DNA from 3 places in the Arthrobacter sp. PvP023 genome. Region 2 is predicted to be linked to each of the others. Evidence: riboswitches for the same ligand, from Rfam matches in the RefSeq annotation. Region 2 holds a riboswitch; each other region holds the start of a gene.
What was found. A riboswitch is a leader RNA that binds a small molecule or an ion and turns the genes downstream of it on or off. The one in region 2 is predicted to bind cyclic di-AMP.

Region 1: linked by a shared signal. The riboswitch ahead of JOE31_RS19510 (hypothetical protein) and the one ahead of JOE31_RS18790 (C40 family peptidase) in region 2 are both predicted to bind cyclic di-AMP.
Region 3: linked by a shared signal. The riboswitch ahead of JOE31_RS11120 (NlpC/P60 family protein) and the one ahead of JOE31_RS18790 (C40 family peptidase) in region 2 are both predicted to bind cyclic di-AMP.

The regions. Positions count from the first base shown of each region.
Region 1 is NZ_JAFIBI010000001.1:4,309,047-4,315,915, reverse strand. Features, by position in the region: gene JOE31_RS19530 (HAD-IA family hydrolase) at 1-234, shown strand, start outside; gene JOE31_RS19525 (STAS/SEC14 domain-containing protein) at 301-669, shown strand; gene JOE31_RS19520 (dolichyl-phosphate beta-glucosyltransferase) at 693-1,619, opposite strand; gene JOE31_RS19515 (hypothetical protein) at 1,759-2,313, opposite strand; gene JOE31_RS19510 (hypothetical protein) at 2,464-3,240, opposite strand; cyclic di-AMP (ydaO/yuaA leader) riboswitch at 3,240-3,424, opposite strand; gene JOE31_RS19505 (HAMP domain-containing sensor histidine kinase) at 3,564-5,096, opposite strand; gene JOE31_RS19500 (response regulator transcription factor) at 5,100-5,840, opposite strand; gene JOE31_RS19495 (hypothetical protein) at 6,087-6,365, shown strand; gene JOE31_RS19490 (hypothetical protein) at 6,347-6,869, shown strand, end outside.
Region 2 is NZ_JAFIBI010000001.1:4,146,975-4,153,843, forward strand. Features, by position in the region: gene JOE31_RS18765 (molybdopterin molybdotransferase MoeA) at 1-1,287, opposite strand, end outside; gene JOE31_RS18770 (DUF6457 domain-containing protein) at 1,284-1,655, opposite strand; gene JOE31_RS18775 (molybdenum cofactor guanylyltransferase) at 1,716-2,333, opposite strand; gene JOE31_RS18780 (HNH endonuclease) at 2,380-2,880, opposite strand; gene JOE31_RS18785 (NlpC/P60 family protein) at 3,106-3,870, opposite strand; gene JOE31_RS18790 (C40 family peptidase) at 4,010-4,594, opposite strand; cyclic di-AMP (ydaO/yuaA leader) riboswitch at 4,755-4,948, opposite strand; gene JOE31_RS18795 (M23 family metallopeptidase) at 5,062-5,883, opposite strand; cyclic di-AMP (ydaO/yuaA leader) riboswitch at 5,887-6,130, opposite strand; gene JOE31_RS18800 (metal-dependent transcriptional regulator) at 6,241-6,869, opposite strand, start outside.
Region 3 is NZ_JAFIBI010000001.1:2,404,404-2,411,272, forward strand. Features, by position in the region: gene JOE31_RS11095 (CPBP family intramembrane glutamic endopeptidase) at 1-29, shown strand, start outside; gene JOE31_RS11100 (ribonuclease Z) at 1-956, opposite strand, end outside; gene JOE31_RS11105 (DNA alkylation repair protein) at 1,055-1,573, shown strand; gene JOE31_RS11110 (hypothetical protein) at 1,540-1,779, opposite strand; gene JOE31_RS11115 (polysaccharide deacetylase family protein) at 1,850-3,436, opposite strand; cyclic di-AMP (ydaO/yuaA leader) riboswitch at 3,666-3,860, shown strand; gene JOE31_RS11120 (NlpC/P60 family protein) at 3,864-4,628, shown strand; gene JOE31_RS11125 (hypothetical protein) at 4,745-5,332, opposite strand; gene JOE31_RS11130 (DUF1918 domain-containing protein) at 5,523-5,714, shown strand; gene JOE31_RS11135 (cupin domain-containing protein) at 5,783-6,160, opposite strand; gene JOE31_RS11140 (DUF5129 domain-containing protein) at 6,331-6,869, opposite strand, start outside.

The DNA of each region.
Region 1 (6,869 bases), 160 kb from region 2:
GGTTACCTCCGCGCCGCCGAACTGCTTGGCGTGGAGCCGGCCGATGCCCTGGTCTTTGAGGATGCCCCGGCAGGCATTGCGGCCGGAGTCGCCGCCGGGATCCGGACTGTTGCCATCGGGCCCAACACCGGTCCGCTGCCGGACGGCGTTATGCACATTGCCGACTACTCCGCTGTGTCCGTCACAACGGACGTGGACGACGCCGGCATCAGGACGATTTCCTTCCGGTTCTGACCCCCAGCCCGGTTCCCGGTCCAGTAGTGTCGTTCGGGACGGCTGACTCTATCTCGGGGGGATAGGATGACCGAGATTCCGATTGACGGTGCCAGGGGCACTGTCGAGCTGCGCAACGGCGTCTTGCATGTGCGTTGGATTCCAGGCCTGGCCATTTGCGAAGAAGCCGCGGTGGCCGTGATGTCCGCGGTCAATGAGCTGAGCCGCGGGCGTCCGTTTCCGATGCTGGTGGACATGGCTGCGACGGAGTCCATGAGCCGCGGCGCCCGGCGCGTTTTTGCCCGTCCCAGCACGGTGGCCAGGGTGGCGCTCCTAGGGGCGTCCCCGGTGGACCGGGCATTGGCCAATTTCTTCCTCAGCATTCATTCTCCTGCCGCTCCGACGCGGTATTTCACCTGCCCGGAGGAAGCCATGGGGTGGCTCCCGGCACTTTAACCGTCATCGCGGCGGTTTAACCGTCATCGCGGCGGTGGAACACCCGGCGCGAGTTGGGCCCGCAGTTCCGGAACCGGAATACGGCCGGCCGCCAGGTCGCGGCTGAGGCGGACCATGCCGCGAAGATCGGCGAGCGCGGTCTGGAAAAGGTCCACACCGGCGTCGCCACCGTCGGTCCAGTCCACCGGGACCTCGTGTACGCGGAGTCCGCATCTTTCGGCCAGGACCAGCAGTTCGGTGTCAAAGAACCATGCGGTGTCAGCCGTATGCGGCAGGATGTGCCGGGCAACATCTGCGCGGATAGCCTTGAAGCCGCACTGCGCGTCGCTGAAACGCGCACCCATCAGCGCATGCAGCAGAACGTTGTACCCGCGGGAGATGAACCCCCGCCACGGTCCGCGGACAACGCGGGAAGTTCGTGCCAGCCGCGATCCGATCGCCAGGTCCGAGTGCCCGGAAAGAAGCGGGGCGACCAAGGGGGCGAGCGCAGCGAGGTCGCTGGAAAGACTCACGTCCATGTAGGCCAGCACGGGTGACGGCGAGGCCAGCCACACGGTGCGGAGCGCGTTGCCGCGGCCTTTGGAGGTGAGCCGGACCACGGTGACCTCGCGTAGTTCCCGGGCCACACGCTCGGCGGTCTTGAGCGTGCCGTCGGTGCTGGAATTGTCCGCCACCGTAATCCGGAACGGGTAGGGAAACGTATCGGCCAGGTACAAGTGGAGCTGCCGCAGGGATTGCTCCAGACCCTGTTCCTCGTTATAGACCGGGATGACTACATCCAGCACCGGCGCAGCGGTTCCTGTGGTGCCGGTCATGTGCGTATCAACGGGCGCCCGACGGACGCGACCCTGCCGGGGGAACGTCGGGGCGGGAGGACCCGGCCGGGCGTCGACGGCGGCCCGCGGTTGCGGGTGCAGCAGGGTTCCCGTGGCCAGGTCTGTGGGCGTCATGGTTCAACTATGGCGCCGCAGCATATGAAGGATTTAGGCCAAAGCTGTGCAGCTGCTGTGGGCTCTGTCAGGACCGGAACAGGAACGGAAGCGGCAGCGGTGCTCCCGCCGTCATTGGTGGGAGCACCGCAGCCGCGGTTTATGCGTCAGGGGCGAGTAGCGAACAGATGTTCGTGGCAGTGCCGGATCCTGAGAATCTCCGCAATTCGTTGCCTTTGGAATCCACAGAGAAGTTGACATTACCCCGTGTGAGGAATAGCCCGTCAGGAGACGGGAGCTGAAGGAGGCTATTGCCCGTAGCCTTCACCTCGACCACGTTCTCGCTCGGGAACGAAAAGAAAAGGACGCCCGTGATGACGTAACTGGCGGTCTTTCCGTCTGGCCCCGTCAGCGTTATCTTCAGCCTCGGGGAAGTGCTGATGATGTCCCCGGAGGGAGTCGTGATGTTCTTGGCCTTGCCGGTGACTTCACCGGTGACAGGAAATCCACAGCTCGTGAAGGTGGCGGGTCCGTCCACGGTGATCGGCGGGCCCGAAGGGGCGGCGGCGGCCGGAGCGGCGGCTGCGAAGATTGAGGCCAGGACGGCCGTCGGAACTAACCATTTTTTCATTGTTGTGCTCCCTGCATCTTGATGACGGCGCTGGGCCGGCAGCCGCTGGGAAGACGATTGAAAGCGGCGGCGACCCAGAGTCACTCCTCGACCTTGTGAAAACCTTGTGGCTCCGTAACGGAGAGAAGGTCCCGTCCAACAAGAAGCACCACGCCAATACGGCCGGAGGCCCCGAACCCAAGCATGGATTCGGGGCCTCCGGTGTTGCGAGCCAAGATGGCTTCGTGTGCCGGTTTAGTACCAGTTGTTGGCGTAGTGGAAGTCCAGGGCGCCGCAAGGGGAGCCGTACCGTTCCTTTACGTAATTCAGGCCCCAGTTGATCTGGGTGCGGAAGTTGGTCAGATAGTCGGACCCGGCGCTGGCCATCTTTTCCGCCGGCAGCGACTGGACGATGCCGTACGCGCCACTGCTGGCGTTCGTGGCAGTGGTCTTCCAATCCGATTCCTTGGTCCAGAGCGTGGTGAGGCACTGCATCTGGTCAGCCGCCCAGCCGTACGTTCCGAGCTGCGAGGCGGCATACGCCTGGGCAGCTGCGGGATCGTCAACAGCTACGGGCGGTGCCGGGGCCGGAGCCGGTTCGGGGGCCGCGGCAGGTGCAGGAGCGGCGGCGGCCGCAGGCGCTTCCGGTGCCTTCTCCTCCGACGGCTTCTCCCCGGAGGACTGCGCGTTCACGCTGACAGAGGACGGAGCGGGCATGGCGGAAACGAGGATTTTTTCGAACGCGAGCTTCGATTCGGCGTCGGCAGTGGTTGCGGCACTTCCCGCGCCCGTTGCCGATGTTGCGGGGGCGGCGGGTTCGGAAGCCTGGCCGGCGGCGCCGACGCCAATCAGCACCGCGCAGGCGGTGGTTACTACTGCGGCCCGGCGGCCGGAGCCCTGCAGGCTGGCCGCGAACCGGGACAACGGGGACGTCTTGGCGGCTGGTTCGGCGCGGTGGCGTGAGCGGTGCGCAGGCGCTGCGGACGTGCGGGAAGCGGGCTCAGGACGTACTTCTGGCGTGGATTTAGTCATGGTTGCCTCTCGATGCCGGCGGAGTTAGCTGTCGGGTTCGGATGAGGTCATCCGGCCGCACGGAACTTCACGTGTCGGCTTCACCCCAAGGGCGGCAATGCAGAATGCCCGGAGACCTGGGTCCCCCGCCTCTGCCTGATCATGAGGAAACCCGGGTAGCGGCAGAGTTTGGCGTCCATCCGGATATGCGGCCGGAACGGTGGCCGCACTCCAAAAACGGTACAGGAATCTTGCGATTAAGTCACATTTCGGTAACGAGGATCACGACGGCGGCGCGTTGGCTTGCGTAACTGCCTGCACTGCAGGCCGGGCTTCCGGTGCGGCTACGCTTCCGGTGCTTCTCCCGGGAGGCGCAGCGCAAACTCTGTGCGTCCCGGGCGGGAAGTGACCTCGACGGTTCCACCATGCGCCTCCACAATCGACTGCACGATCGACAGCCCCAGCCCGCTCGTGCCCTCGGCAGCCGCAGCGCCCGCGCCGCCGGAACCCGACGCGGAACCTGCAGGACTGGTTCGCGCGGCGTCAGCCCGGGCAAAGCGGGCGAAAACCCGGTCCACAAATTCCGGCGGGATCCCGGCACCGTTGTCCGTTACGGTCACCACAGCGCTGCCGTCGGCCGACCGCATCACTCCGGTGACCACGGTGGTGCCCGGTTCCGTGTGCTTGCGGGCATTGGAGAGCAGGTTGGCCATCACCTGGTGCAGCTGCTTGGCATCCCCGCGGACCACCACGGGCTCTTCCGGGAGCTCCAGCTGCCAGATGCGGTCCGGTGCCATGACCTTCTCGTCGCTGACGGTTTCCACCGCAAGCTGCGTCAGGTCCACATCGCTGATCTTGAGCGGCTGGCCTTCGTCCAACCTGGCCAACAGCAGGAGGTCCTCCACCAGGGTGGTCATCCGTTCGGACTGGCTCTGCACCCTGGCCAGCGATTTCTGGCCGTCCGGGGTGAAGTCCTCGGTCATCCGCATGAGTTCCGTGTAGCCGCGGATAGCGGTGAGCGGCGTGCGCAGCTCGTGCGAGGCATCGGCCACGAACTGGCGCACCTTGGTTTCGCTCTGTTGCCGGGCCTCAAGCGCCTTGGAGACGTTATCCAGCATGAGGTTGAGGGCGTGCCCCACACTGCCCACTTCGGTTCCGGGATGCGCGTTCGACGGCGGCACGCGGACTGCGAGGGCCACCTCGCCGGCGTCGAGCGGCAGTTTCGAAACCTGCGTGGCGACCTCGGACAGTTGCTCGAGGGGTTTCATGGTGCGTCGGATCAGCACCGTTCCGGCAAGGCCGATCAGTACCAGGCCGCCCATCGACACGATCACCATCGTCCATACCAAGGAGTTGAGCGTGTTCTGTTTCTCGTTGAGGGGGAGCCCGGTGACAATCACGTCCCCGTATGGCGCCGCCACCGCCACCAGGCGGTAGGAGCCGGTGGACAGTGCCCGATCGACGGGCGTTCCGTCGTGCTGGAGTGCCAAAAGAACCTGGTTATCCTCGGGGGAGAGGGACGCCACGGTGGCGTCTTTGGCGAGGAACCCGGCGCTGCTGACATTCCCGTCATCTATGCGCGCGATGAGCGTCCCGACACCTTGGCCCGGGCCTTCGAACCCGTCCTGCCTGCCGGACGGGTTGCTGGGGCGTGGCCGTCCCGCCTCGTTCGATAGCCGTGAGGCCTGCCCCAGTCGTTCATCAAGCTGCCTGGTCAGGAAGGAATCCATGGAGGCATAGCTGAACAGGCCGATCGCGCCGCAGATCGCCACAAGGAGTGCCATGGCCACGAGTACCAGCCGGGTGCGGAGGTGCCAGGTCGAAGGATCAAGCCAGCGGCGGCGGTCTTTGCGGGTTTCGCCGGAGAGTGTGGGCACCGCTCAATCCGCCGGTTTGATGACGTAGCCCGCGCCGCGGACAGTGTGGATCATGGGCGGGTGCGTGGCATCCACCTTCTTGCGCAGGTAGGAAATGTAGAGTTCCACGATGTTGGCCTGGCCGCCGAAGTCGTAGTCCCATACGCGGTCCAGGATCTGGGCCTTGCTGACCACCCGCTTGGGGTTCTCCATGAGGTAGCGGAGGAGCTCGAACTGGGTGGCGGTCAGCTGCAGTTCCTCCCCGGCCCGGGTCACTTCGCGCGTGTCAATGTTGAGGACGAGGTCGCCCACCACCAGTTCCGCGGTGTCCATGGCGGCCACTCCGGAGCGCTGGACCAGCCGGTGCAGGCGAAGGAGCACCTCTTCCATGCTGAAGGGCTTGGTGACGTAGTCGTCGCCGCCGGCCGCCAGGCCGAGGATGCGGTCCTGGACGGCGTCCTTGGCCGTCAGGAAGAGGGCAGGCACCTCCGGCGCGAAGGCGCGGATCCTGGTGAGCAGCTCAACGCCGTCGAACCCCGGGAGCATCACGTCCAGCACCAGCACGTCCGGGCGGAACTCCTTGGCAAGTTTTACGGCTTCCGGGCCGTCTCCGGCGACGGCAACGGACCAGCCTGCCATCCGCAGGCCCATGCTCATGAGCTCGGAGAGGCTGGGTTCGTCGTCAACCACCAGGGCACGGATGGGGGAGCCGTCCGGGTGGGTGAGCTGGGGAAGGTTGTTAGTCATGGAGTGCGAAGTGGCCATGGGACAACTCTCCGATCTGCGGTTTAGCCGGCCCTATGGGGATCCTGTGGGCCAGCTGTGAATCCCAGCCTAGCGAGCTGAACGCAACGCCGGGCCCTCCGTGGGCTGCCCGGCGAGGATCGGCTGCATTCCCGGGGTGAAACCAGCTTCGGAAAGGTCACAGCTTGACCTCTTGCCCCGCACAGGCTCCGCACAGGAACGCTTCGGAGTCTGGGTGGACAAAGCCCCAGGCCCAAGGAGTACGCCATGAACAACCACCACAGCACGCCGGTTCCGGACAACGATTCCGACGGGACCCCGGAAGACCGGCCGGTCCCTGCAGGCGGTCGTGTGAACATCCCCGTGAGCAGCCCCGCCAACGGCGGGCAGGCGTCCGGGTGGGGAGTGCCGCCGTCGGCCGCTGCTTCCGGTTCGCTGCCCGAGGCGGGATGGGGATCATCCCGGCCGTCCGCTAGCTGGGGTACCCCGCCGCCGGAGCGGCGGCTGTTCTCGCAGGCGGGGCCGGCGTGGGCATCTATGCGCTGACCTCCAGCTCTGCGGCGGCTGACGGCACGGGCGGCGCAGGTGCAGGTGGACTGCAGGAAACATCGCCGGGCGGCCGCGGCGGCGCGCAGGGCGGTTTTGCCGACGGCGGGATGCCGCCCCAGGGCGGCCCCGGCAACTTCGCCCCGGATGGATTGGGCGGAATGGGCGCCGGAGTGTCCGCCGCAGTTCACGCCGAGTACGTGGCCCTCGAGGACGGCGCCTACGTGACCAGGGTGGAGCAGCAGGGAACGGTCACCGAGGTGAACTCGGGCTCCGTGACAGTCAAGAGCACGGACGGCTTCAGCCGCACCTATTCACTCGGTTCGGACGTGACGGTGAGCAATCAGCAACGAAGGCGTCAACAGTCCGGCGCTACGGGCACCAGCCAGCTCACTGTGGCTGACATCGTGTCCGGGGCGATGGTACGAGTCGTTGCGGGAAAGGATGGTGACAGCTTCCCGGCGGAGTCCGTCCAGCTGGTAGTAGCGACGCTCACCGGACAGT
Region 2 (6,869 bases):
GGGCCCCGTGTGCCGGGCAGGGGACGCCATGCCGTAGAGCAGCCTGAAGGGCATCAGCCGGGTCCGCCCCGGATCAGGCTCAATCATCGCTCCGCATGGCACCTCGTGGACCGGAGGGAGGGTTCCGTGGCCCAGGGCGGCCAGGAGGGGCGCGCCCACCGTGCAGAGGGCCATCATCGCGGCAAGGGGATTGCCGGGCAGGCCAAGGATGAACCGGCCGTCCGGCAGCTCAGCAAGGACGGCCGGGTGTCCCGGGCGCATGGCGATGCCGTCTATCAGCAGGCGCCCGCCCAGTTCCGCGACTGCGCGGCGGAGGTGGTCGGTCCCGGACCCGCCGGTTCCGCCGGTGGTGATGACGACGTCGGCAGGCGCCTCTTCCGCTGCCGGCCCTTCCGGCAGCACGGAACCGTCCGCCACGGCCTGTTCCCCCGGACCGTCGGGTTCCGGCCCGTCGTCTTCCAAGGCAGCCAGCCATTCGTCGTAGCCGTCGCCGATTTTCTCCTGCCCGGCGCAGATGCCACCGAGCATCTCAACCACGGCCCCAAGCTGCGGGCCGAAGGTGTCGCGGACCTTGCCGGGCGCAGGCAGGCCCGCGGTGACCACTTCGGAGCCTGTCAGCAGGATCCTGACCACCGGTTTCCCCTGGACCCGGAGGGAGTCGTGGCCGGCCAGTGCCGCGAGTGCCAGATGGGCCGGGTTGAGGACTGCACCGCTCTTGACCAGGACGTCACCGGCTGACGCTTCCTCGCCCGCCTTCCGGATGTGCTGCCCGTTCTTCGGTTCACCGGGCCTTGCAGCGCCGCCAAGGGCCAGGACGGGGAGCCCGTCCTCGTCCTTGGTCATCATGCCGCTTTCGCTGCGGAGCACGGCCTTGGCCCCCGGTGGTATGAGGCCGCCGGTAACAATGGGACTGGCCTGATGCGGCGCAAGCCTTTGACCGGGTTCGGCCAAAATCCATGGGCCCGCCCCGTTCACTGCCCAGCCGTCCATGGCGGATGAAGCGTAGTGGGGCATGTCCTGGAGCGCCGTAATATCCGCCGCGAGCGTCCGGCCCAGCGCATTCCTGAGCGCCACCGGTCCCGGCGGGATGGGTGTGGCGCAATCGAATGACCTCTGCCGGGCCTCCTGCCAGGTGTGCGCCAAATGGGTGTGCCCGGCACCCGGGGATCCGGCCTCGGCCGCTACGGAACCGGCCTCGGCCTCGACGGTTGCAGCGAGGCGGGAGGAGTCCCCGCGGTCAGGAACGTCGCTGGCGGCGTCACCGCCGTCCGGCGGCGCAGCCGTCATGCGCCGGTGGTCCCGCTGTTGGTGGACGGGCCGGAGGCATGATCGGTCCGAACCGGGCCTGAACCTGCCACGGTGGGCTGTCCGGGCACCGCCGGATCCACTGCTGCATAGTCCATGGCAAGCGCCCGCGCCACGCCCAAGGCAGCCTGCATGGACACCGCGTCCGGGGCCTGCCCCGAACCCGTCGCCATTCCCGCCGCGAAGCCTGCGATGAAGGTGGTCAGCGGCGCCGCCGGCCGCACGACGGAGTGGGCCGCGACACCGGCCAGCGCGAGCACTTCATTGACATCGACCTCGACGTCCTCCAGCTCGAAGGCTTGCAGCAGCGCCCGGCACCAGTCCTCCAGCGTTTCGTCCTGGCTTTTCACTGTTGCCTCCAAACTCAAAATTCGGTTGCGGTGCCACCGCACGGTCCCACCGACGGTGGCTCAAGACCCTTGGCGGGACACCCCTAGCGCGGTGGCATCGTCCCAGGTGTCCACGTCGTCCGTGGCACCGGCGGGGACGGTAACAGTCCGCACGTCAAGCCTAGCAAGGAGGGCGAACACTGATGCCCCGGCAAGCCCCCCGCTCGTCTCCATTTCGTCAACGGAACGTTGTAGCGCAGCTGTGCTATAAAGGCCTGCGAGCGGTTGGCTGCGGCCGTCGAGGGAAGCGGACATGACACCATCCGGCCCTGCAGGGGCCGGGCCGTGGTCTGCGAGGGCGGCCCGAAGGGCGGCAACTGCCTGGTCCGCTTTGGGCATGTCGCAGGCCAGAATCAGCGTCATCGCGGCCCGGAGCGGACCGCGCGCCCGTTCCAGTGCCCCCATACCGGCAGCAATGGCCGCTGCGGGACCCGTAAAGGCAGGCTCCTCGCGGCACGTCAGGACACCGGCAGGCAGTTCGCCGGGATCCGGTCCCACCACCACTGTGGCGCGAGCTCCGGCAGCCGCCGAGAGCGACCGCGACAGGAGGGTGGCGCCGTCGTACATCAGCTGGGACTTGGGCACGCCGCCCAGGCGCGATGACCGGCCGCCCGCCAGGATTAAGGCATCAAACTCCACAGGGCCAGCCTAGCCATTGAGACGGGTCCTGCGCAGGATCGACGCCTCAGGCGGCGGATTCAGGCAGAAGGAAAGGGTCCCACGCAGGGGTGGGCTTTTCCAGCTCCTTGATCTGCCAGATGGTGCCGTGCGGAGGCGCGGGCACAAACCTGAGCTTCCAGCCCATCTCGGCAGGCGTGTGGTCGCCCTTCACGTTATTGCATCGAAGGCAGGCGGCCACAAGGTTTTCCCAGGAGTCCGCACCACCCCTCGATTTCGGATGGACGTGGTCAATGGTGTGTGCTGCCTTACCGCAATAGGCGCAGCGGTGTGCGTCACGGCGCAAAACGCCCCGGCGGCTCACCGCGGTGGTTGTGTTGTACCGCGGCCGGATGTAACGGTTCAGGAGAATCACGGACGGACGGCCCAGGATCTCCTGCGGCCCGACGACAGGATCGTCGCCCTCGGCCACTACGCTAGCTTTTCCGGTCAGCACAAGAACCAGCGCCCGGCGGAAGGTTACAACCGCCAGCGGTTCATATCCAGCATTAAGAACGAGAGTGCGCATGCACATACCTCTTCACGGCCGCGCCCGTCAGGGGCTCGAGGGCCGGCTGCCCTCTGCTTGTCCGGGCGCTATGGATCGACAACACAAGAGTAAACACTCAAGTGGCCGATCACCGAATCGGGTCCTTACCATACACTCCGTGTCGGCAAAAATTCACCTGCCGGAAACGCAGAAGAACCCCCGCCCGGAGGCAGGGGTTCTTCCGGCAAACGTTAGCTGGAGGCTTTAGCCGCCAACGCGGATGAAGACCGGGCCGGAGCCGACGTTGACGCTGAACAGGGAAGTGGTTCCGCCGTTCCAGCCACCGTGCACGGCCTGGCCGTTGCCGACGTATACAGCGATGTGGGCCATGCCCATGCCGCCGTTCTCGTAGTATGCGAGGTCGCCTGGCTGTGCCTCGGCTGCACTCACGGTACGGCCCAGGGAAAGGTAACCGGCCGGCCAGCCGTGGTAGTTGATGCCTACGGCCGCAAGCGCGTTGGTGGCAAGGGCGGTGCAGTCCTGGGCAACGCCGAGCTGGGCGTACGCCGCAGCTGCGATCGAAGCGCCGTTTCCGCTGGCAGCGGCGGGGGCCGCAGGGGCAGCCGGAGCCGCCGGGGCGGACACAGTCTCTGCAACGGCAGCCGGAGCGGCCGCGGGAGCAGCTTCCTGAACTTCAACAACCGGCTTGGGAGCCTCAACGACCGGAGCCGGGGAGGTGGAAACAGCCGGCTTCTCGAAGGAGATGGCGATGCTGGATGCAGCCGAGATGTTGGCCGGAGCGGAAGACTGGACTTCCAGGGTGGAAGCAGAGGTTGCTTCGCGCTGAACATTGGTGTCGGCAGCGTTGGCTGCGATACCGCTCGTCAGGACCAGACCGGAGGCAGCAGCGATAACCGCAGCCTGACGGCCCATGCCACCGGCGTTGTCGCCGACGGCCTTGGCAATGACAGCAAGCGAGTTGGTCTTTGTAACCTCGGCGCGATGCCGTGCGATGGCACGAGTAGTCATTAGTTCTCTCTTTCGTTTTCCTCAGACTGCATGGCAGGCCGCGGTTTTTGGACGCTCCGGCATCTTGGGGGTAAGCCGGAACGGCCCGAACAGGGTTTTTAGCGAAGAACGCGCACTTCAGCGATGGGAAGCGCGTGTGTTAGCGAAGCGTGTAGAACGCAGAGGTGCCCGTGGCGGACACAGCGTGCAGGAGAGTGCCCTGCGAGGGGTTGAGCGCGCTGATCATCATGCCGTTGCCGACGTAGATGCCAACGTGGGCGCCGCCGTTTTGCATGACAAGATCGCCCGGCGCCGGGGTGGCGGTAGGCGTCATGGCTGTCCATGCGTTGGTGCGGGGGATGCTGATGCCGGCCTGTGCGTATACCCACTGCGTGAAGCCTGAGCAGTCCCAGCCGCTGGGAGTGGTACCGCCCCAGACGTAAGGGCTGCCGATACCGGTGTAAGCGATGGCAGCGAGGCCCGATGCTGCTGCGGAAGATGCGGCGTCAGCAAGCTTGCTTGCCTTGGCCTCTCCGTCAGCCTCAGTGGAGGTCTCGCTGGCGTCCGTACCGGTGGACTGTGCCCGAACGGTTTCAACCTTGGGCGCTGCCTTCGTGGTCACTGCCGGACGCTCGAAGGAAACAGTCGCTGTGGGTTCTGCAGTTACGGTCAGCTGGGCCGACTGTGAGCCGGACTCCGTCGAAGCGGAAACGCCCAGGTTGGTATCGGCGGCATTTGCCGGCATCCCAACACTGAGGATCAGTCCGGAAGCAGCTGCGATAACAGCCGCCTGGCGACCTACGGTCCCGGCGTTGGCAGTAACAGCCCTGGACACGGAGTTTAACGGGTTCGTACGAACCGTTTGCGCGCGGTGGCGCGCAGAATTGTGACGTGTAGACACGAAGGTAGCCTCTCCCAATGCCTACGAGGTGAGCTGTCGGATTCGGATGGGAGTCACCCGGCCGCTCGGCTTCCTGGGAAGCGTTGCGACTTAACCCCAAGGTCTTCTTGCGAAGACCAAAATTGGTTCCCCCGCCTCTGCCAGACGATGTAATGCGAACGGACCTTGAGCGGTGGCAGAGTTAGGCAATCCACTCAAGAGCGCCAACTTCGGAAAAGTTGGCGTGCTCTAAACGGTACAGGAATTCCGAACGAATGTCACATTCAGGTCACGACATGTCACAGGAATGCGAGAGCGGCCGATCGTTTGGATCAGAGCCAGCCGAGCGGGTCGACGACTTCGCCGTTGACCATCACTTCAAAGTGGAGGTGGCAGCCGGTGGAGGCGCCGGTGGTCCCGCTGAGCGCCACCACGTCGCCGCGGTTGACCTTCTGGCCAACCTGGACACTGGACGACGAGAGGTGGTTGTACGTGGTTTCCAGGCCGTTGCCGTGGTCAATCACCACACGGTTGCCACCGCCGTAGGGGTGCCAGCCGGAGAAGGTCACGGTTCCGCTGGCGGCGGCGAATACGCTTGTGCCGCACTGGGCCGCGTAGTCCTGGCCACGGTGGAACTCGCCGGCTCCGCCCGTGATCGGGCTAACCCGGAAACCGAAAGGTGATGCGGTGACCATCTGTTCCAGCGGCGCGCCCAGGCTGCCGGTGGATGCCGCGCGGGTGATGGTTCCGGCTGACTGCGCGCTCAGCAACTGCTTGAGCTTGCCGTCCGGATCCCCCTTGGTGGCTACGGCGGTCCGGTTGAAGTCGATCTTGGCGCTGGCGGCAGCGGAGACCTCCGGCTGCGCCGCGACTGATGCGGCGGCGGTGGATCCCGTGTCTGACGTGGAGACCATGGGGCCGGTTGACGGTACGGTCACGGTAAGGACCAGTCCGGTGGCGGCCAGCGCGATGCCCGCCTTCTGACCCACGCCGCTCGCCGAGGCGAAGTCCGTAACCTGGCTGAACAGGCTCCGGCGCCGGCGCGCATCACGGTGTGCGTCGCGCGGCCTGACCGTCATTACGGCTTCGGCCACGGGGTACTCCGAAGCGGGACCTGTCGCCCTGCGGCGGCCCCTGACGGTCTGCGTGGTCAAGAATTATCCTCTCTGGAAAGCCTGCGGAGTTAGCTGTCGGATTCGGGTCAGAGAGATCAAAGACCCGGTCCGCCAATGCAAGGCATCCGACACAGGGGTATCCCAAAGGAATCCTTCGTCGGAGGTGCTTTGCCGCTGACGGACTTCACCCCAAGGCCGTCTTTCAACGGCCGGTTGTGGTTCCCCCGCCTCTGCCAGGAGGTGATTCGTACCTTGATCCGCTGGCAGAGCTCGGCTTCGGATCAGGTAACGCTTTCGTATCGGCGCTAGTCCTCAACTATAGGTGATTAATCAGCACGGTAATAATTCCGTTATCTGCGTCTCAACGTGTTGTAGGTGGTCCTACGAGGTGCACGGTTAGCGGACCGTAACAAATACGTGGGCCGCAACTTCGGGCGGCAGTTCCAGGGCGCCTTCGATCTCGGGTACGCGCACCGAGATGTACTCCCCCACGCGCTCCAGGGCGAGGGACGCCCCCGGCCGGATGCCGCCTTCATCGAGCTGGACCAGCAGCTCCGGCTCAACCTGGATGGGCTCGGCCAGGCGGCTCACGGTAATGCGGGAGTCGGCCCCGTATCCGGCCATGGCGTCAAGAAGGTTCACCACTCCGTCGGTGAACGCGGGAGTGGGCTGTCCGCCAAGTGCCGCCAGGCCGGGAATGGGGTTGCCGTAAGGGGAAACCGTGGGATGGTCCAGGAGCTCGAAGATGCGCCGCTCAACCCGCTCGCTCATGACGTGTTCCCAGCGGCAGGCTTCGTCATGGACATACGCCCAGTCGAGGCCGATGACGTCGGCGAGGAGCCGCTCCGCAAGGCGGTGCTTGCGCATAACCTCGGTAGCCCGTTTCCGGCCTGTTTCGGTGAGCTCAAGGTGCCGGTCGCCCGAAACAACCACCAGTCCGTCGCGTTCCATCCGGCCGATGGTCTGCGAAACAGTGGGGCCGGAGTGGCGCAGCCGTTCGGCAATCCGCGCACGGAGAGCAACGA
Region 3 (6,869 bases), 1.7 Mb from region 2:
GCGCCTGGATCGACATCTTCGTCTACTGACACTGTTCCCCTCGGGGCGGCAAACTCGCCAGCCGGCCGGGAGTCCCGTTGCCGTTTGGGCAAGGGGATTCTGTCCAGATCCTGTGCGGCGATGACGGCTGCCAGGCGCGCACGTGCACGGGCCTGCTCCGCCAGCCCACTGACGTCGCTGTAGCGAGACGAGAAATGCGTGAGGAGGAGCGTGCCGGCCCCGGCGGTGGCGGCCAGCGCGCCTGCCTGCCCGGCGGTGAGGTGAAGATACCGGGCGGCGAGCGCGGCGTCGTCGTCGCTGAAGGTGGACTCCGCCACGAGGAGGTCCACGCCGTCGGCGAGTTCCCGTGCACCGTCGCATTCCGCGGTATCCATGACGAAGGCAAAGCTCTGGCCGGGGCGCGGAACGCTCACGTCCGCCAGGCGCACGCCGCGCACTGTCCCCTCACGCTGCAGCCGCGCGATCTCCGGCCCGGCGATCCCCGCCGCTGCGAGCTGATGGGGCAGGAGTGTTCGCCCCTCGGGCTCCACCAGCCGGTAGCCGAATGTGTCGATGCGATGCCGCAGGGGCCGCACCTCCAGCCCGGGCGCGATCGGGCCCGGACCGGAGTGCGGATGCAGCCGCAGGTCCAGGCCGGGGGAGGCGAGGGACACGAGGGCGCGGACCACATCTCCGCCGGCGGCTGGAAAGTGCAGGTCCACCGGGTGCTGCACGCCGTCGAGGACCATTCGTGAGAGCACGCCCGGAAGCCCGTAGCAGTGGTCCCCGTGAACATGCGTGAGGCAGATCCGCGTGATCTGGCTGGCTGAAACGCCAGCGTGGATCATCTGCCGCTGAGTGCCTTCGCCGGGATCGAAGAGCAGCCCTTCGCCGTCCCATCGAAGCAGGTAGCCGTTGTGGTTTCGGGTCCGGGTGGGGACCTGCGAGGCGGTTCCGAGGACGACCAGTTCACGCATGGGACTGAGTTTCTCACGTTGCCGCGGAACGCGCTCGCGGGCCGCACGCGGGCGCCGGCGCCCATGTGCGACACACGATATTAGGACAGAATAGTCGGGTGACCGATGCCTGTGACTTCGTGGATGCCTCGCTGCAGCGGGAGAGTTCCTGGCTCAGGGCAGAAGAGGCGCAGGCCCGGCTGGGCGACCGGCTTCAGTTCTACGGTGCATCCGTCGGCGCGGTGCGGGGGACCATCCGTGACATGCTGCGCCGCCACCGTGACCTCGTCCACGATGACATCACTGCCCTCAGCACCGAGCTGTGGTCCGTGCCCGTCTTCGAGCGCCGCCTGGCGGCGGTTGTCCTGCTGCAGTCCAGGGTGGCCTTGCTCAACAACTCCGACCTCACCCGGATCGAGGGCTTTGTGCGGGAGGCGCAGCTGGGTGAGCTGGTGGACCCGCTCGCCGTCGACGTCGTCCGTCCCTTGGTGACGGCGCTGGAAGGACAAGCTGGGATGCGGGCACATGCTGTGCTGGGGCGCTGGGCGCGGGATCCTGATCCGTGGCTGAGGCGCGCGGCGGCGCTGTCGCTTGGGGACGCCGCTCAGCCGCCGGCCCGACGCTCCACCACCGCGTAGGCCCTGCCCTCCAGGAACTCCCAGTCTGTAACCACCATGAACCCCAGGGCGCTGACGCGGTCGTTGAGGACCAGGACGTCAAAGCCGCCGTCCCGCGGCTCGGCGTCCCACGTCGCCACATGCAGTTCCTTGCCCTCGAGGATCAAGAGCTCCGTGTTGACGTCGAAATCCTCCGGCGGCTGATCGCTCAGCTGGCAGATGGCCACGCAATAGTTTTTCACCTACGGACCGCCCATCTAAGACGGATTGCCGCGTCATCCGATGCAGTGGTTCGGCCTAGTACGTGATGGAGATTCCCCGAGCCGGTGACCACGTAACCTGTCCTCCCTGATAATTTTGTGCTGCGACGCCACCGGATGCGATGTATTCGTCACTGGTGGGGTAGCCGAGGAGGCCGTTTTCCCACCCCTGAGCTGCCCAGGCCGCGCCAATGGCGCCTTTGGTGCCGTGGGCGCCCGTAGCGGCCGACCAGTGGATCTGACCTCCCTGGAAAACCTGGTAGGCGCCGCCATTCCTGAGCCCTGTGACTTCACGTGAGACCGGGTATCCCAGACCACCGTTTTCCCACCCCTGCGCGGACCACGCAGCGCCAATGGCCCCTAGCGTGGCATGTCCTCCTGATGCTGGTGACCAGTGAATCTGTCCGCCTTGGAAGACCTGGTAAACGCCGCCGCCCTTTAGCCCCGGGATTTCGCTCGAAAGAGGGTAGCCGAGTTTACCGTTCTCCCATCCCTGCCCAGCCCAGACCGTGCCAATTCCACCCCTGGTGCTGTGCGCTCCGGTAGTCGGCGACCAATGGACCTGGCCGCCTTGGAAACTCTGGTAAACGCCTCCGTTTCGGAGTCCTGAGACTTCATTCGTGACCGGGGAACCGAGCGGTCCGTTTCCCGCGCCTTGCGCCACCCAGAGCGCCCCAATGGCGCCTCTAACGGCCGGCCCGGCTGAAGGAGTGGGCGTCGGTGATGGTGACGGTGACGGCGAAGGTGACGGAGGCGGTGACGCCACAGGGGACTGGCCCAGCGCCTGCGCCACTGTACGGACCGACGTCGTACCGTTTGCTGTCCGCGCAGCCAGCCACGTGACGAACTCTTTGAACAGTGCGGGGCTGATGGACAACGTCGGATCAGTTCCGGTGGCAATTTCGTGGAAGGTCAGCTGCAGCCAGCCGCCTGTTGACTCGGCGTTGGTGACGGCAGCCTGAAGAGTTGCCATGGTCCACGTGCTGTCCACCTGGTCCGGTGCCTGGGTGACCATGGGGTTAGCCGGCGGCAGGGTCTCGGCAACAGGGCAGCCGGCGCAGCTGGCCGGAGATCGAATGTCACCGAGGCCCCGGGAACTGGCGTAGCCGCAGCCGCGGACCGCTGATTGGGCAGTGGCGTTCTCCGCCGCGAAGGGGTAGGCGAAGTTACGGACGGTGAAGCCCCAGCCTTCGAGGGTGGACTTGCTGTTGCAGGCCTCCGCACTGGCGGCCGCTGCGCTGAGCGTTGTCATGTCCGGGTGGGTCACGCTGTGGCCGCCGATCTCGTTGCCATCGGCCACGAGAGTGTTCAGGTTTGCCTGGGTGAGGAACCCGGACTGGCCCACAAAGGACGTGGTGATGAAGAAAGTTCCTACCAGGCCGTGGGCTTTCAGCTCCTGCGCTGCGGCCAACTGGCTGCCGAGTCCGTCGTCGAACGTCAGGCTGACGATGGTCGGCCCCGCGGCCTTCGAAGTGCCGGCCACGCCCGCCACTGTGCTGACAGCAAGCAGCAGCGCACCCAGGATTGCAACCCAGCGCCTGCCGTGCGGGCCTCCGGCCAAAGGTTCAGGGGGATCCGCCACGTGACGCGCGGGCTTGCGGACAGGCTGATTGGACCAACGCATGATGCCTCCAAGCGTGTGAGTCCCCCCGCAAGAACATGCACGTAGACTACGCCTCGTGGCGTCAAGGCAAAACACTCGACTTTGATTAACGCAGTACCCGAGTACACCGCAGCTACCTGCATTCCGCGCTTGGTTCGGCAGTGCGTTATCCGAATGTGACATCGGCCGAGGGGCGCGCGTACGGTGGGACAGTGCCGGTTATCTCCGATACGGGCACTCCCGGGCGGATTGCCTAACCCTGCCGCGGCCCGGGATCCGATCGAAACCATCCGGCAGGGACGGGGAAACCACTTTTGGCCTGCAGGATTGTTGTGCAGGTCTTCGGGGTGAAGCCGCAAGCCGTCCGCTGAGCGGATGGCAACTGCGGCCGGGTGTCTCCCATCCGAATCCGACAGCTAACCTCGCAGGCATCGGGAGAGGTTACTTCATGTCTTCACGCAAACTGCCCGCTCACCATCCGTCAACCGCGCCCGCAGGACGCTCCGGCGTCACAACGGCCCGCGGCAGAAGCAAGGTTGGCCGCCAGGCCGCGGCGATTGCGGCGGCTTCTGGCCTGGTCCTGTCCAGCGGGATGGCTGCGCAGGCCGCCGAGGCTCCCGCGGAACGCGATTCGGCACCGGCATCCGGCCTCGACGCCAAGGCCCAGGTGGGTGCCCCGCTCAGCGCGGACTCCCACGTCAGGATCAGTTTCGAGCGGCCGGACGTCAGCACCACCCCCGCTCCAGTGGAAGTGCCGGTTGGCGAGCCCGCCCCGGCAGAAGCGGTGGCCCCGGCTGCAGCGCCGGCACCGGTTGCGGCGCCGGCGGCTCCTGCCGTTTCCGTCCAGGTCCAGGCAGCTGCGCCGGCTCCGGCTCCTGCCCCGGCGGCCGGCGGTGTCAACGCCGCCATGGTTTCTGCCGCCTACGCGCAACTGGGCATCACCCAGGACTGCACCGCCATGGTGGAAAAGGCACTTGGCTCCGCCGGCATTCCCGTCGGCGACCTGGGACCCATGCAGTTCATGAACTACGGCTCAGTGGTGGCGGAACCCCAGCCCGGCGACATGGTGGTCCAGTCCGGCCACGTGGGCATTTACATCGGCGACGGACAGGTGATCAGCGGCGGCATGAACGGTGTCAACGCCACCGTCACCCACCCGCTGTCCTGGCTGACGGCCACCGGCGGCGTGACCTTCGTCCGCGCCGGAGCCTAGCCTGCCGGTCCCGTTCTCCCCGAGGGGCCGGGAAACCGGATGACAGGCCGGTGATCAGCTGCCTTGGGGGCAGCCGGTCACCGGCCTTCCCCGTCGCCACACATCTGCCCGGGGTTTCAGGGCGGGGAGATCGCGACCGGAACCGTGCTCTCGCCCTGTGCGAACTTGATCCGCAGGACGGCATCGCGGGTGTCCGCCGGGATAGTGAAGCGGACATCGCCCGTTTTGCTTGAATCGCCAGCCACCAGCTCGTTCAGGCCGGAATCGGGGGAGTGGCTGACTCCGACGGCGCCGAGCCTGAACGTTGAGTCCCAGAAGTTGATGTCATACCTGCCGTGGTTGGTGCATCTGAGCGTGAACGTCAACGCGATCTTGCCGGACACGTCAGGGCGCGCACGGGCACCAAGAATTTCATATTCGACGTCGGCAGCCCTGTAGCGGTGCTCGGCCGGCAGGGCTACCGCCCACTCCGGGCTGTTACCGCCGCCGGACCCGGCACCCGACGGCGGGACAGTGCCGTCCGGCTGTGCGGAGGCGCCGGTGGCGGAGGAGCCCGCCGTTGAAGCGGCGGGCTTGCCGGCGTCGAACACCCCAAGCTGCCCCAGGCCAAGCAGCAGCCCCGTCACAGCGGTGATCACCGCTGCAGCGGCGGTCAGCAGACCGGGCAGCGTAGCCCACCAGCTGGTGGGTTTCTCCTCCGCCATAGCCGTTCCCCCTCGGTCCGGTGCCAGGGTCAAGATCCGTTGTATCCCAATACTCCTGCCAGGCGGCCACCAGCGCCAGATCCCGGGTGGTGCCGCATGGAAGCCCGGCCGATACCCCGGCCTGCCAGTGCGGAACGGCCCTGTTATCCATGCCCCGACACTCGTACTCTGGTCTTTGGAGGTGATTGCCATGAAGGCAACCCAGGGAGACCGGATCACTATCCGGGGCAAGACGGTCGGATCGGCGGAGCGGCACGGCCAGATCATTGAGGTCCATGGCGCTGACGGAGCGCCGCCCTACGTGGTGCGTTTCGACGACGGCCATGAAACCACGGTCATTCCCGGCGGGGATTTCGTTATTGACAGGATCCACCCGCAGTAGCGAAGCCGCTGTGAACTGTGAAGCCGCTGGGCTGGTTCGCTGCCTGGGCGCCAGACGCCGCCTGTCTGCTATTCGGGTGCCCTGGCGAACACTGCGGCGCTGACGAACTCGATGCCCGTAAAGGGCTCGTCTCCCTCAACCCATGCATCATGCCCTGGCGGGATGCTGTAGGAGTCGTCAGCGGCGATGGTGATCTGGCTGCCGTCAGAGGTCTTGACCGTGAGTTTGCCGGAAACGCAGAAACCAACGTGGCTGAGCTGGCATGAATCGGTCTGAGCGACGGGCTTGATGCATTCGGACCAACGCCAGCCGGGTTCAAAGGTAAATCTTCCGATGGTGTAGGCGTCGACGGATACAAGATCCACTTCCGTCTTGTCAGGGCGGCGCTTTTCGTCCGGAGAATTGTGCGACTTTACTGCCAGCTGAGCGACAACATTTGTGGTCATGGCTCTCTCCATCAATCGGAGTTGCGGATGGGGCTGTCCGGTCCCGCTAGCGCGACCGGACAGCGGAGTCGGTCTGCCTGGTCTGGATCGATGCGGCGAACCGATGAAGTGATCGCTATACGATGCTCAGCTTCCTCCGATCCGGGATCCTTGTCGAGACCCGTCGGCGCCTAGAAACTGGACGAACTCCCGGACCCGGAAAAACTGCCTCCGCTGCCGCCGTAGCCGGTGGTGCTGCCCCCGCCGCGGGCTGTGCTGACGCTGCCCACGCCGGTGCTGAACCCCGTGTTGAAGGCGGGGACTGAGAAGAAGTAGTACGACGGATAGACCGTGCCAAGGATGCTGGGCTCGTAGGTACGGCCGTGCTTGACCTTGGTACCGGCCTGGGAGCTCTCCATTTCCTCGCGCATCAGCCTGGCTTCCCGGTCGGTCTTGGCGAAGCCTGCGATTATTGTGTCTGCGTGGCTTTTCAGGAGCTCAGTCAGGTGCGTCCGGGCATCCCGCAGCCGGTCCAGGGCCGTTTCCGGGCTGATGGTGCCCTCGGCGAGTTCGGCCGACCACCGTTCGATCTCCCGGTGGCTCTCGTCGCGGAAGGACCGCAGCGCCGCTGCGGTCGCCGAGTCCCCCGCGGCGTGCCGCTTGCTGAGCATTTGTTCCAGGGCTGCCAGGTCACTGCGGAATGGTGCGAGTTGCCGGTCCCACGCGGAAG